Regions from separate parts of the Pedococcus soli genome, predicted to be linked through region 1. Evidence: predicted binding sites of a transcription regulator. Region 1 holds the regulator's gene; the other holds the start of a gene.
The links. The regulator LexA, encoded in region 1, represses DNA repair genes until DNA is damaged. The targets are predictions, from matches to a motif close to TCGAACANNTGTTCGA.
Positions count from the first base shown of each region.

Region 2: a site for LexA is predicted at 3,453-3,468, ahead of ACYVKF_RS18875 (YbaK/EbsC family protein). Genes of this name have one in related genera too.

Region 1 covers NZ_BAAGSF010000006.1:979,921-986,932, forward strand. Annotated here, with positions in the region: gene ACYVKF_RS19850 (GNAT family N-acetyltransferase) at 1-141, shown strand, start outside; gene ACYVKF_RS19855 (SRPBCC family protein) at 173-595, opposite strand; gene ACYVKF_RS19860 (winged helix DNA-binding domain-containing protein) at 643-1,725, shown strand; gene ACYVKF_RS19865 (CHAP domain-containing protein) at 1,878-2,969, shown strand; gene ACYVKF_RS19870 (LysM peptidoglycan-binding domain-containing protein) at 3,034-3,432, opposite strand; gene lexA (transcriptional repressor LexA) at 3,682-4,407, shown strand; gene ACYVKF_RS19880 (FdhF/YdeP family oxidoreductase) at 4,692-7,012, shown strand, end outside.
Region 2 covers NZ_BAAGSF010000006.1:755,949-762,960, reverse strand. Annotated here, with positions in the region: gene ACYVKF_RS18895 (MFS transporter) at 1-977, opposite strand, end outside; gene ACYVKF_RS18890 (ArsR/SmtB family transcription factor) at 1,095-1,463, shown strand; gene ACYVKF_RS18885 (HAD-IIA family hydrolase) at 1,460-2,269, opposite strand; gene ACYVKF_RS18880 (VOC family protein) at 2,365-2,754, shown strand; gene ACYVKF_RS18875 (YbaK/EbsC family protein) at 2,789-3,325, opposite strand; gene ACYVKF_RS18870 (DUF6504 family protein) at 3,638-4,018, shown strand; gene ACYVKF_RS18865 (SAV_6107 family HEPN domain-containing protein) at 4,020-4,505, shown strand; gene ACYVKF_RS18860 (DNA polymerase III subunit alpha) at 4,502-7,012, shown strand, end outside.

The DNA.
Region 1 (7,012 bases):
CCGCCGGGGCGGATGGACCTGACCATGGCGTTCGTGGGCACCCGCGGGATGTTCGAGAAGGCAGGGTTCGAGGTCATCGGCACCACCGACGCCGTGGCCAGCAGGATGCCGCGCCTCGTGATGCGCCGCGACCTCCGCTGACGACCTCCGCTGACGACCCACGCTGACGACCTCAGGCCTGTTCGGACCGTGCCTTCAGGCCTGCGGCCTCGGTCGCGAGGTACCGGTCGGTGAGCCCCCGGTAGAACCGCCCGACGAACGAGCCGAGCCATCCCTCCTGCTTCACGGACAGCAGCACCCGCGTCCCGCCGCCGGGCAGGGGTTCGAGGACGTGCCGTGCCGTGGTCAGGGCTGCACCGCCGCCGCTGACCCAGGTGAACGACCTCCCCGGCTCCAGCTCGGTGACCACGTAGTCCACGGTCGGGATCCGTGGCTGGCTGATCTTGGCCTGCGAGCCCGTGCGCAGCGGCCCGTCGTCGACCCGCCGCACCCACCGCACCGTGTCGGTCCACTCCGGCCAGTGCTCGACGTCCGACAGGACCTGCCAGACGCGATCCGGCGGGGCGGCGATGTCGATGGTGGCGCTCTGCTCCATACCTCCATGATCGCCCCGTGCGCGGCTCGTTTCGAGAGGATGGCGCCATGGATCCCTCGCGCGTCCTGTCCCAGCGCCTCGCGACGCAACGCCTCACCTCCGCCCCGCTGCGCACCGCGACCGAGGCCGTGCGGCTGCTCACGTGCGTGCAGAGCCAGGAGCGTGACCACGCCTTCTTCTCCCTGGGCCTGCGCACCCGCAGGAGCACGTATGCCACGGTGCGCCGCGAGCTCGATGCCGGCACCTTCGTGCGCACCCACGTCCTGCGGCCGACGTGGCACTTCGTCGCCCGCGAGGACCTGCGCTGGATCCTCGCGCTGACCTCTCCCCGGGTCCTCGCCGCCAGCGCCGGTCGGCACCGGCAGCTCGGGCTCGACGACCCGCGGCGGCTCGACGGCGGACTCACCCTGCTGGCTGAGCTGTTGCAGGACAGGCAGTTCCGCACCCGCCCCGAGCTCGGCGAGCTGTTCGTGGAGAGGCGATCACCGATCAGGCCGGGCGAACAGCTCGGACACCTGATCATGGTCGCCGAGCTGCGGGGGCTGGTGTGCTCCGGACCGGTCAAGGGGGTGCACCACTCGTACGCGCTGGTCGACGACGTCGTGCCACCGGCCACGCACCTCGACCACGACGACGCGCACCGCGAGCTCGTGCGCCGGTTCTTCAGCGGGCACGGACCGGCCGGCATCAGGGACTTCACCCGGTGGTCGTCGCTCACCGTCGCGGGGACCAGGGCCGCGCTGGCCGACCTGGGCGACGACCTGGACGTGGTGGACGTCGACGGGACACCGCACTGGTTCGACCCTGCCGTCGTGCCGCGCCGCAGCCCGGCCGCCCCCGCGGCACACCTCTTCCCGGTCTACGACGAGGTGGTGCTCAGCTACCCGGCCGTGAACTTCCCGGTGGCGACGGACCACCCGTTGGCCGAGCACCCTGACCCGTTCTGGGCCACGGTCGTCCTCGACCAGACCAACGTCGGCTCCTGGAAGCGCACCGTCCGGGCAGACGTCGTCGAGGTCGACATCCGGTTGGCCCCCAGCGTCGACGCCAGGGGCCGACAGGCGGTGCGTGCCGCGGCACTGCGGCTGGCCGAGTTCCTCGGGAAAGGGCTCGAGCTCACGGGGATCTGAGACCGGAGGCGAATTACACGGTTGGACTTACCGGATCTGCCTGACAAACCGGACACCGTCGGTCCAGCCTGAACAGGTTGTCCGCCGCCACCCCTCGCGGCGGGGCGATGCGCGTCTCCTGGCGCTGTCCTGTCCCCCACCCCCAGGAAGTCATGCTGCGTTCCCGACTGTCCCCCCTCCTCGCCCGCGTCGGCACCCTTGCCCTCGTCGTCCTGGCCGGACTCGCGGTCACCGCGCCACCGGCCTCAGCCGCGACCCTCTCCCGCGAGTGCAAGGCCAACTCCATCGCCTGCATCTCGTTCTCGGGGTACGCCGGGAAGTCGGTGTGGGGGTACCCGGTGAACTCCAGTGGGAACAACTGCGTGAACTATGCGGCCTACCGGCTGATGAAGAACGGGGTGAAGCAGCAGAGCGCCATGGGCAGCGGCGGCAGCTGGGCCACCAGCGCCCGCAACCGCGGCATCAAGGTCGACCAGACGGCCAAGACCGGGGCGATCGCCCAGTGGAACTACGGCAGCCACTACGCGCCCGGCAACGGCCACGTGGGGTACGTGGAAGAGGTCACGAGCTCCTACATCGTCGTGTCGGACTCGGCCTGGACTGGCTACTCCTCCCGGATGACCATCCCGCGCGGCGACGCGAACTGGCCCAGCAACTTCCTGCACTTCAAGGACCAGCCCTACCAGCCACCGGCATCCGGGAGCTTCCTCAAGGTCCGGGAGAACGGGCAGATCTACCGGCTGGTCGGGACCACACCGGTCTACGTGAGCACGTGGGCAGCATTCGGCGGTGCCAAGGCCACGATGGCCGTCTCGGCCAGCGCCCTCGCCACCCTGCCGGCCACCATCCCCGACGGGACGTTCATCAAGGGCGCGCAGCGGGCGGAGATCTACCGGATGGCCGGCGGCGCCCCGATCCACGTCTCGGCATGGGCGAACGTCGGCGGAAGCAAGGCCACGACGATCGTCGACCAGGTGGCCATCGACCGGGCCGGTGACGGCGGCGCCTACAACCGCCTGCGAGCGGTGCCTGCCGACACGACGATGCTCCGGACGACCAAGGGCGTCGTGTACCGGATGAGGGGCGGGATCGCCTACTACTCGACCTCGATGCCGATCGCCGAGCTGAGTGAACCGGTCCTCGTCGACCACGTCGCCCTCAGCCGCGCCACCACCACCGGGGCGTTGAAGTACCGACACATCAAGGCCGTGAAGGCCCTACCGAAGATCACGCCGAAACCCTGAGCGCCCCTCACACGGAGATCTCTCCGCGCCGCCCGATGCCGGGTGATGGGTGGGGTGACCTCGCTCAGCCGGCGGCCGGGATGAGCAGCGTCTGCCCGGCGTGGACGTTGGACCCCGTCAGGTCGTTGGCGACCTGGATGCGGGCGACGGCCTCGGTGACCGGCAGCTGCGGCAGCTGGGCCGACGCGACCTCGGAGAGGGTCTGACCGGACTGGACCGTCGTCGAGTGGTCGATGACCGCTGCGGACGCGCCCCCCGAGAGCAGGCTGATCGCGAGGACCACCGCCGTGATGGCCACGGACACGGTGATCGCCAGGCGGCCGGCGCGGGTCAGCCGCAACGGCGCCGCCGGACGGATGACGACGTCCTCACCGGTGGGCACCGAGACGAGCTGCGGGCGCACGGGCCGAACGGGCATCCGCACGGGGGCGGGGGCGACGTCCCAAGCAACTGCTGCACTCATCTGGTCCTCCGTGGTGGTCAGGTGGCCGAAGCCCTTCGAACGGTTGTACGAAGTTCCTCTAGGCTGATTTCTAGCACGCATGTTCGAACTTCTCAAGACACGCCTCGAACACATGTTTGGCACTGACGTTCGAACGCCATACGCTGTGTTCATGCCTCACAGCACACCAGAGGCCACTGACAGTCCCACCCGTCACAGCACTGAGCACGGCGGCATACGCCACCTGACCTGCGGAAACGAGGAAACGGCATGAGCGAGGACAACGTCAAGGAGCTCCCCGACCGCGATCGGGGTGACGGTCTGACCGTCCGCCAGCGCCGGGTCCTCGAGGTGATCCGCAACTCGGTGGACCGCCGCGGGTACCCCCCGAGCCTGCGCGAGATCGGTGAGGCCGTCGGTCTCACCTCCCCCAGCTCGGTGGCCCACCAGCTGTCCACCCTGGAGCGCAAGGGCTTCCTGCGCCGCGACCCCAACCGCCCTCGCGCGATCGAGGTCGTCTCCCCCGACTCGACGGCCGACATGCGCGGCTACCGCGGTGGGGCGAGCGTCGAGGACGAGACGGCGGTGTTCGACGAGACGGGGATGAACGACCGGCGTCCCGAGGCGTCGTACGTCCCGGTGCTCGGCCGGATCGCCGCCGGTGTGCCGATCCTCGCCGAGGAGACCGTCGAGGACGTCTTCCCGCTGCCCCGGCAGATCGTGGGCGAGGGGCAGCTCTTCCTGCTCCAGGTCGTCGGCGAGTCGATGATCGACGCCGCCATCTGCGACGGCGACTGGGTGGTCGTGCGCCAGCAGCCGACCGCCGACAACGGCGACATCGTCGCGGCGATGCTCGACAACGAGGCGACCGTCAAGACGTTCAAGCGCAAGGACGGCAAGGTCTGGCTCATGCCGCACAACGACGCGTTCGAGCCGATCGACGGCGACCACGCCACGATCCTCGGCAAGGTCACGGCGGTCCTGCGCCGAGTCTGAGCCGCGCCCGGACCCACCCAGCCGAGTCCGGGCCGACTGAGCTCTACCGAGCCCTGCCGAGCGCTACCGAGGCCGCGCCCCGGCCGCCCTCCCCCAGCTCCCCCGTGTGCCGCCGTGGACCGACCCCCGCGGCGGCACACGGGTGGTCACCGGGGATCGGGCATCCCGGGCGCGCATGGTTCGGGTGGGACTGGGTACGTTCGGGGTGAAGGCGCAGGTTCCGGACCGGGGCCCGCGCGGCACGCGCCCGGCAACGCCAGGCACCCGGAGAACGAGGTTCACGCATGGGCAAGCACGACGAGAGCGACTACTCCGAGGCCGACCTGGTGGTCAAGGGCCAGGAGGACCACGCCGCCGGTCCGACGGCGGTGGCGGTGTCGATGAAGCGCTCCATCGACCACATGGGCCTCAAGCGGACGGCCCAGACGCTCCTCAAGCTCAACCAGGCCGAGGGCTTCGACTGCATGAGCTGCGCCTGGCCGGACCCCGATCCCGGTCACCGGCACACGGCCGAGTTCTGCGAGAACGGTGCCAAGGCGGTCGCCGAGGAGGCCACCCGCGACCGGGCCACCCCCGAGTTCTTCGCCCAGCACAGCATCGCCGAGCTCGACGCCCACACCGAGCACTGGCTCGGCCAGCAGGGCCGCATCACCCACCCGATGGTCAAGCGTCCGGGCGGGACGCACTACGAGCCGATCGAGTGGGACGAGGCGTTCGACCTCATCGGCGCCGAGCTGCGCTCGCTCGCGAGTCCGGACGAGGCGACCTTCTACACCTCGGGCCGCGCCTCCAACGAGTCGGCGTTCGCGTACCAGCTGTTCGTCCGCGCGTTCGGCACCAACAACCTGCCGGACTGCTCGAACATGTGCCACGAGTCCACGAGCATCGCGCTGCAGGAGTCCATCGGCATCGGCAAGGCCAGCGTCACCCTCGACGACGTGCACACGGCCTCGGTCATCGTCATCGCCGGCCAGAACCCCGGCACGAACCACCCGCGAATGCTGTCCGCCCTCGAGATCGCCAAGGCGAACGGCGCCAAGATCATCTCGATCAACCCGCTGCGCGAGGCAGGGCTCGTGCGGTTCAAGAACCCGCAGAAGCCCAAGGGCGTCGTCGGCCACGGCACGGCGATGGCCGACCTGCACCTGCCGGTGAAGGTCAACGGCGACCTCGCGCTGTTCCAGGCGATCGGGTCGCTGCTCGTCGAGTGGGACGCGCTCGACCACGAGTTCATCGCCACCCACTCGACGGGGTTCGAGCAGTGGCGCGACCACGTCCGCGCCGTCGACTGGGACCAGGTCGTCGAGGTCACCGGGCTGTCCCGTGAGCTCATCACCCAGGCTGCCGAGATGCTGCGCGGGTCGACCCGGACGGTCTACTGCTGGGCGATGGGCCTGACCCAGCACCGCAACGGGGTCGCCACCATCAAGGAGGTCGTCAACCTCGCCCTCGCACAGGGCAACATCGGCCGTGAGGGGGCGGGCCTCCTTCCCGTCCGCGGCCACTCGAACGTCCAGGGCGACCGCACCATGGGCATCTGGGAGCGGCCCCCGGCGACGTTCCTCGACGCGCTCCAGAAGGAGTTCGGCTTCGACCCGCCGCGTGAGCACGGCCTCGACGTCGTGGACTCCCTGCGTGGCATGCGCGACGGCAAGGTCCACTTCTTCATGGGGCTCGGCGGCAACTTCGTGCAGGCCGTGTCGGACACCGACATCGCGATCCCCGCGATGCGCAAGGTCCGCATGACCGTGCAGGTGTCCACCAAGATCAACCGCTCCCACCTCGTCTGCGGCGAGACCGCCCTGATCCTGCCCACCAAGGGCCGCACCGAGAAGGACATCCAGGCCAGCGGGGCCCAGTGGATCTCGGTCGAGGACTCCACGTGCTCGGTGCACGCGTCGCGCGGCCCGCTGGAGCCGGCCAGCCCCCAGCTCAAGTCCGAGGTCGACATCGTCACCCGCATCGCCGAGGCGACGCTCGGGGACCGGTACGGCCTGCAGTGGAAGGCGATGCGCGACGACTACCGCGCCATCCGCCACCACATCGCCAAGGTCGTCCCCGGGTGCGAGGACTACGAGGTCAACGTCCGCAAGCCGGGCGGCATGATCATGCCGCACCCGCCGCGCGACACCCGGACGTTCGACACGAAGACCGGCAAGGCCGAGTTCGTCGCCTCCCCGATCGAGGTGGTGCACGTGCCCGAGGGCCACGTGCTGCTGCAGACGCTGCGCAGCCACGACCAGTACAACACCACCATCTACGGCCTCAGCGACCGCTATCGCGGCATCGAGGGTGGCCGCAAGGTGGTCTTCGTGCACCCCGACGACATCGCGGCCTTCGGTCTGGCGGACGGCGACCTCGTCGACATCACCACCCGGTGGACCGGTGACGACGTGGTCCGGTGCGTTCGCGGCTTCCGGGTGGTCTCGTACGACACCCCGCGGGGATCGGCCGCGGCCTACTACCCCGAGACCAACCCCCTGGTCCCGCTGGACTCGACGGCGATCGGCAGCAACACCCCGACCTCGAAGTCGGTCGTGGTCTCACTCGCCCGGTCGACGTCGAGCTCGCCCGCGTCGGGGGACAGCGCCGGCGGGTCCTCGCA
Region 2 (7,012 bases), 220 kb from region 1:
AGGTGCATCGCGACCAGGGTCAGCGCCGTGCCGACCGCGAGCATGACGGTGCCGTAGAGGGTGACGGCCCGCGCGGAGCGGGCTCGCGCGAGGTAGGAGCTGAGGCCGCCGGTGCCGGTGAGCAGCGTGACCGCCGCGCCCTGCGCGATGTGGTCACGGCCACCGAGCGAGGCGACGAGCGGGGCGCCGAGCGAGAGGTAGAGGCCACCGGTGGCCCAGCCGGCGACGAGCGCGGAAGCGCTGCGGTTGAAGGCTTTTCGCGCGGAGACGGGGATGCCGACCTGCGGCCGCAGGGAACGCAGCCAGCCGTCGTGGCGGGGTGAGGTCTCCGGCAGGGCCAGGGTGACGAGCGCGAGGACGAGGTAGGCCGCGGTGAGGGTCCCGAAGACGACGGGCAGTGCGCTGGGGGACCAGTCGAGGGCGGCACCCGCGGCGAGGGCGCCCGCGGCCAGGCCCACCATCGGGGTCACGCCGTTGACGGTGGCGGCGAGCCCGGGACGGGTCGGGGGTTCGAGGTCGACCGCGGCGGCGGAGACCGTCGACATGAGCAGGCCGGCGGCGACTCCCTGCACGGCACGGGACACCATCAGCGTCGTGACGTCGTCGGCGTGCCAGAAGCCGAGCATGCTCACCGCGAGGACGACGAAGCCGACGGCCAGGACCGGACGACGGCCGACGTGGTCGGACAGCGACCCGGTGACGAGCAGGGTCGCGAGCAGGGTGAGGGCGTAGACGCCGAAGATCGTCGTCATCGTGCCGGCAGAGAAGCCGATCTGGGCCTGCAGGACGGGGTAGAAGGGGGAGGGGGCGCTGGCGCCGACCATGAGGGCTGCGACGGCACCGACGGCGGTGGTGAAGGCGGGGCCGCGACCCAGTCGGCCCGGTCGGTGGGGTCGGCGCGCTCGACGCTCCCGGCGCGACGGCGCGGCGGGTGTCGTGGCGGGCAGGAGCGTGGTGGGGGTGGTGCGCTCGGCCATGACGGCAACCTCTCGGGACGACACTCGGGGGACTGACATTGGTTCGACAATTGTCGAACGGTGTCAGCAGGTGGGGCATTCCCGATCGCGCGAAATCAGTTCGAGTATTGTCGAACCATGAGTGGAACGCCAGAGCTGGTGCACCCCGACCTCGGTGACGTCGCGCTGACCGACGTGCTCTTCGCGCTGAGCGACCCCGCCCGGCTGCAGATCGTGCGTGACCTCGTCGACGGGCCCCTCGAGATGGCCCAGTGCGGGGCGACCAACCCGGCCCTGCCCAAGTCGACCAAGTCCCACCTCATGAAGGTGCTGCGCGAGGCCGGGCTGATCCGCAACGAGCCCCACGGTCGACAGCGGCTGGTGTCCCTGCGCCGCGACGAGGTGGACGCGGCCTTCCCGGGGCTGCTCGACAGCGTCCTCGGCCCCCGCCAGGACGGTCCGTCGAGCAGGCTCCGTCAAGACGGTCCGTCGAGCAGGCTCCGCTAGGACGGTCCGTCGAGCGGGCGCAGCTCGGCCACGAGCGGGACGATGTCGGCGACCGAGTCGACGACGCGCGTCGGCTGGTAGGGGAACTGGTCCACCTGGTGCCGCTGGGTCGATCCCGTCAGGACGAGGACCGTCCGCAGGCCGGCCTCGAGGCCGCTGATGACATCGGTGTCCATCCGGTCGCCGACCATCACCGTCGACTCGGAGTGCGCGTCGATCCGGTTGAGGGCGCTGCGCATCATCAGCGGGTTGGGCTTGCCGATGTAGTACGGCTGGCGGCCGGTGGCGGCGCTGATCAGGGCGGCCACCGAACCCGTCGCGGGCAGGGAGCCCTGCGGGCTCGGCCCGCTGACGTCGGGGTTGGTCGCGATGAACCGTGCCCCGCCCTCGATCAGCCGGATCGCCTTGGTGATGGCCTCGAACGAGTAGGTGCGGGTCTCGCCGAGGACGACGTAGTCGGGGTTGCGCTCGGTGGTCGTGTAGCCGACGTCGTAGAGCGCGTTCGTCAGGCCGGACTCGCCCACGACGAACGCGCTCCCGCGGGGTCGCTGGTCGTCGAGGAACTGTGCGGTGGCCAGGGCCGAGGTCCAGATCGACTCCTCGGGCACGTCGATGCCGCTGGCCAGCAGCCTGGCCCGGAGGTCGCGCGGGGTGAAGATCGAGTTGTTGGTCAGCACGAGGAACCGGCGCCCGTGCTCGGTGAGGGCGGCGAGGAACTCGGCGGCCCCCGGGATGGCGCTCTCCTCGTGGACGAGCACCCCGTCCATGTCGGTGAGCCAGCACTCGACGGGCCTGGGTCTGGTCATGTCGCCCATTCTGGCGCAGAGCGATCACCACTTTGGTGGATCGCCAGGGCTCGGACGGGGAGGACGCTGGGAGGTGCCTGAAGGAGGTGCTGGTCATGTCACTGGCCATGAGTGCAGTTGCGACGATGCTTCCCGTCACGGACACCGATCGCGCGAAGGAGTTCTACTCCGACCGGCTGGGCCTGCCGTTCCAGGGGACGAACGCCGAGGGCAGCCTGATGTACGAGCTCAGCGGCGGCACGGTGCTCATGCTGCTGCCTCGGGAGACCGGCTCGCAGAACCCGAGCACCGCCCTGACGTGGGAGGTCCCGGACGTCGCAGCCGAGATCGCCGAGCTCGAGGGCAAGGGCGTGGTGTTCGAGGACTACGACCTCCCGGGGTTGCAGACGCAGGACCACATCGCGGACTTCGCGGGGGAGCGGGCCGCGTGGTTCGTCGACCCCGACGGGAACGTCCTGTGCATCCACGAGGCGCACCGCACCTGAGCGGCCGGGCGCGCCCGTCGGCGGTATGGCGCGGTCAGGCCACTTCCATGGCGTGCCCGGCGGTGACGCGCAGCAGCTCCTCGTAGGTGGTGCGGTAGACGGTGTGGCTGTGGCCGGCGGCGGCCCAGACGTGGCGGTAGCGGCTCAGCGACACGTCGACGACGGTGCGGATCGGGGCCGGGTGGCCGACCGGGGCGACGCCGCCGATGGCGAACCCGGTCGCGGCGCGGACGAAGTCGGCGTCGGCGCGGTCGACGTGGTCCACGCCGTCGAGCAGCTCGGCGACCTTGACGAGGTCGACCTGGTGGGCACCCGAGGTGAGCACGAGCAGCGGGGTGATCGTGCCCTGCTCGTCGTGGGCGCGGAAGATCAGTGAGTTCGCGATCTCGGCCGGGGTGACGCCGATGGCCGCGGCGGCCGCGGCGGCGGTGCGGACGGCGTCGGGCAGGCTGACCAGCTCGGGGTCGACGCTGTGCACGGCGAGCGTGGCCAGGACCCGCTGCACGGCGGGGTGGCCGGTGAGGTCGCGGACCTCGGCGGGGGGTGGAGCGACCGGCTCGGGCGGGCTCATGTCCGGAGCCTAGGGGTGGCTGCCGACGGCCACCAGCGCTGGAGCGTCGACGGCGACGCGCCCGGGTGGCGACGACGCGCCGTCGCTCTTGACGAGCTGTCCGAGGGCAGGTGTACGGTTCTTCATATCGAACATCTGTTCGAATGGTTCCACCGAAGGACCGGGCGACCAGCAGGGCGGACGACTCCCGCCACCTGCCGTCCGCGCCCAGGGACCACCGTGGGGCTCTGGCCCGCAGCGGGCGCCTCGACCCCGTCCCCTGCAGGGCCAGAGCAACACCATTCCACCCTGCCCTGACGAAGGAGCCTGCTCGTGGTGCGCCGGTACGAAGAACCCATCGAGGTCCGCCAGACGGCGACCGGTGCCCCCGGTGCTCCCGGTGCCCCCGGTCCCGAAGGCGTCCACGGTGTCCCCGTCGAGGACGGTCCCACGACCCCGGGACCCGAGGCGTTCGTGTGGCGGGGTCGGCTCTACGTCGTGCGGGCGGTCCTCGACCGCTGGCAGGAGCGTCGGCCGTGGTGGCGCGAGGCGCGCGAGCAGGGCAGCAACGACGTCCTCACCGACGCCCGGGAGCGCCAGGTGTGGCGGGTGGAGGCCAGTGCCGGCCGGTGCGCCGCGGTCGGTGTCTACGACCTCGGTGCGGACCACCAGGACCGCGGCCTGCGCTGGCGGCTGCTGCGCGTGGCGGACTGAGATGGCGACCATCACCGTGGACGCCTCCGCGACCGGCACCAGGCACAGCGCGGGCGCCAGCCTCGACCTGCTCGACCGGTCCCGGCACTCCCTGCTCGAGGCGTGCCAGAGCCGGGAGGTGTCCCAGCGCTACCTGCAGGCCCAGCTCGGTGCGTTGCGCGCCGCTGCCGCCCTCGTCGCCGCCCGCGCCACCCCGGACGGCCACTGCGGGCCGCGCTCCCTGTGGGAGCTGCTGCCGACGGTGGCCCCGGAGCTCGCGGAGTGGGCCGAGTTCTTCGAGCTCGTGACGGCCCGGCGCGGCCAGCCCCACAGCGCCCGGGAGGCCGACGACCTGATCCGGCAGTCCGAGGTGTTCCTCGACCTGGTCTGCCGCAGCCTCGGGCTGCCGGTCCAGCCGGGCAGCCACGACGAGGTGCTCGTACCCACCGCCCTCGCGACGACCTCCGCCGGCTCGAGCTCTGCCGGCTCGACGCGCGCAGCGCCATGAGCGGCGGTGCCGGCCCGGCGGCGGAGTTCGTGCACCTGCACGTCGCCTCGGGGTTCTCGATGCGCTACGGCACCTCCACCCCCGAGGCGCTGGTCGAGCGCGCCGCCCAGCACCGGCAGCCGGTCCTCGCGCTCACCGACCGCGACGGCCTCTACGGCGCGGTCCGGTTCGTCCAGGCCGCCACCGCGGCGGGGATCGCCCCGGTCCTCGGCGTCGACCTCGCCGTGGGGCCGGACGCCCCGGGCGACCACGGTGGGGCGGGTGAGGGACGACGCGACCACGCCGCATACTCCTCCCGGTCCGCCGCCCCCTCCTCCGCCCAACAGCCACTGCAGCAGCCACCGCAGCAGCCGAGCCGTCCGCCGCGCACCCCCGCCCGGGGTGGCGCCGACCGCGACCCCCGCCACCCGCGGGTCACCGTGCTGGCCCGGGGCCGGGCCGGCGGGGTCCCGGCAGGAGTCGGGTGGGCGGCGCTGTGCCGGTTGGTGACCGAGACCCACCTGCGCGGGGAGCGAGGGGTGCCGGTGACCTCGGCCGCGGTCGTCGCCGCAGGCTGCTGGCGTGGCGGCGACCCCCGGTCCAGCCGGGACCACGCCAGCCCGCTGCTGGTCCTGCTCGGACCCGACTCCGACGTGGGCCGGGCGCTGCTGGTCAAGCGCGTCGACCGGGCGCGGGTCCTGCTCGACGCGTGGCGACGACGGCTGCCGGCGGGCGCGGTCGCGATCGAGGTGGTCTGCCACGGCGGCCCCGAGGGCACCCCGGCGTCCCGCAGCCACGCCCGCCGGCTGCTCGGCCTCGCCGACGAGCAGGGTGTCCCCGCGGTGCTCACCGCCGCGGTGCGCCACGTCGACCCGGGGGAGTCGGCCGTGGTCGACCTGCTCGACGCGGCGCGGCGGCTGGTCGCCCTCGACACCCGTCACCTCGACCGGGTCACCGACGCCGCCCACCTCGCCGCGACCCCGAGCATGCATGCCGTCGCCCTCGAGGTCACCGGCGGCGACCGTGGTCGCGCCGACGAGCTGCTCCAGCGCACCCTGGCCGTGGGGCTGTCGTGCGCCCAGAGCGCCCGGCACGACCTCGGCATCGGCTCGGTCCACCTGCCCGAGCCCCATACGTTGAAGATCGAGCCGGGGGAGAGCCCGCAGGCCAGGCTGGAGCAGCGCTGCCGCGCAGCCGTCGGGGGCCGCTACCCCGGCATCGGGGAGAAGGAGTTCGCCGCGGTCGAGCGCCGGCTCACCGAGGAGCTCAAGGTCATCGCCGAGCTGGGCTACCCCACCTACTTCCTCACGGTCGCCGAGGTCGTCGACCTCATCCGGGAGATGGGGGTCCGCGTCGCCGCGCGCGGGTCGGGGGCGGGGTCGCTGGTCAACTACCTGCTCGGCATCAGCGGGGTCGACCCGATCCGCTACAACCTGCTCATGGAACGGTTCTGCTCGCCGCTGCGGGCCGAGCTGCCCGACATCGACATCGACGTGGAGTCCGCCCGCCGTACCGAGGTCTACGAGCGCATCCTCGACCGGTTCGGCGGTGAGCGTGTCACCTGCGTCTCGATGATGGACACCTACAAGGTGCGCCACGCGATCCGGGACGTGGGCGCGGCGCTCGGCCTCCCGCCGACGGAGATCGACGAGATCGCCAAGGCCTTCCCGCACATCCGGGCCCGGGACGCACGCAGCGCCATCGCCGAGCTGCCCGAGCTGCGCTCGCGCGGGCTGGACAGTCCCCGGATGCGGGTGCTGTTCGACCTCGTCGAGCGCCTCGACGGGCTCCCTCGCCACATCGCGCTGCACCCCTGCGGGGTGGTGCTGTCCGACGGCGGGCTGCTCGACCGGACCCCGGTGGAGGCGAGCTGGCTGGGGTTCCCGATGAGCCAGTTCGACAAGGACGACGTCGAGGCCCTGGGCCTGCTCAAGCTCGACGTGCTGGGGATCCGCATGCAGTCGGCGATGGCCCACGCGCTGCAGGAGGTGCAGCGGGTCGACGCCGTGGAGGTGGACCTCGACGACCAGCGGCAGGTGCCGCTCGACGACGAGGCGACGTTCCGGCTGATCCGCACGAGCCACACGCTCGGCTGCTTCCAGATCGAGAGTCCCGGCCAGCGCGAGCTGATCGGCAAGTTCGGGCCGGAGCGCTTCGAGGACCTCGTCATCGACATCTCGCTGTTCCGGCCCGGACCGGTGAAGTCCGACATGATCACGCCGTTCCTCGAGGCCAGGCACGGGTGGAAGGAGCCCAGCTACCTGCACCCCACCCTCATCGAGGCGCTCCGGGAGACCGAGGGGGTCGTCGTCTTCCACGAACAGGTGCTGATGATCGTCGCCGAGACGACCGGGGTGTCCCTCGCCCAGGCCGACGAGGTGCGCCGCACCCTGGGCACCCCTCGAGGTCAGGTGGAGATCGAGGCCTGGTGGCGACCTGCGGCCCTGGCCCGCGGCTACGACCCGGCCGACGTCGACCGGATCTGGGAGGTGCTCAAGGCGTTCGCGTCGTTCGGTTTCTGCAAGGCC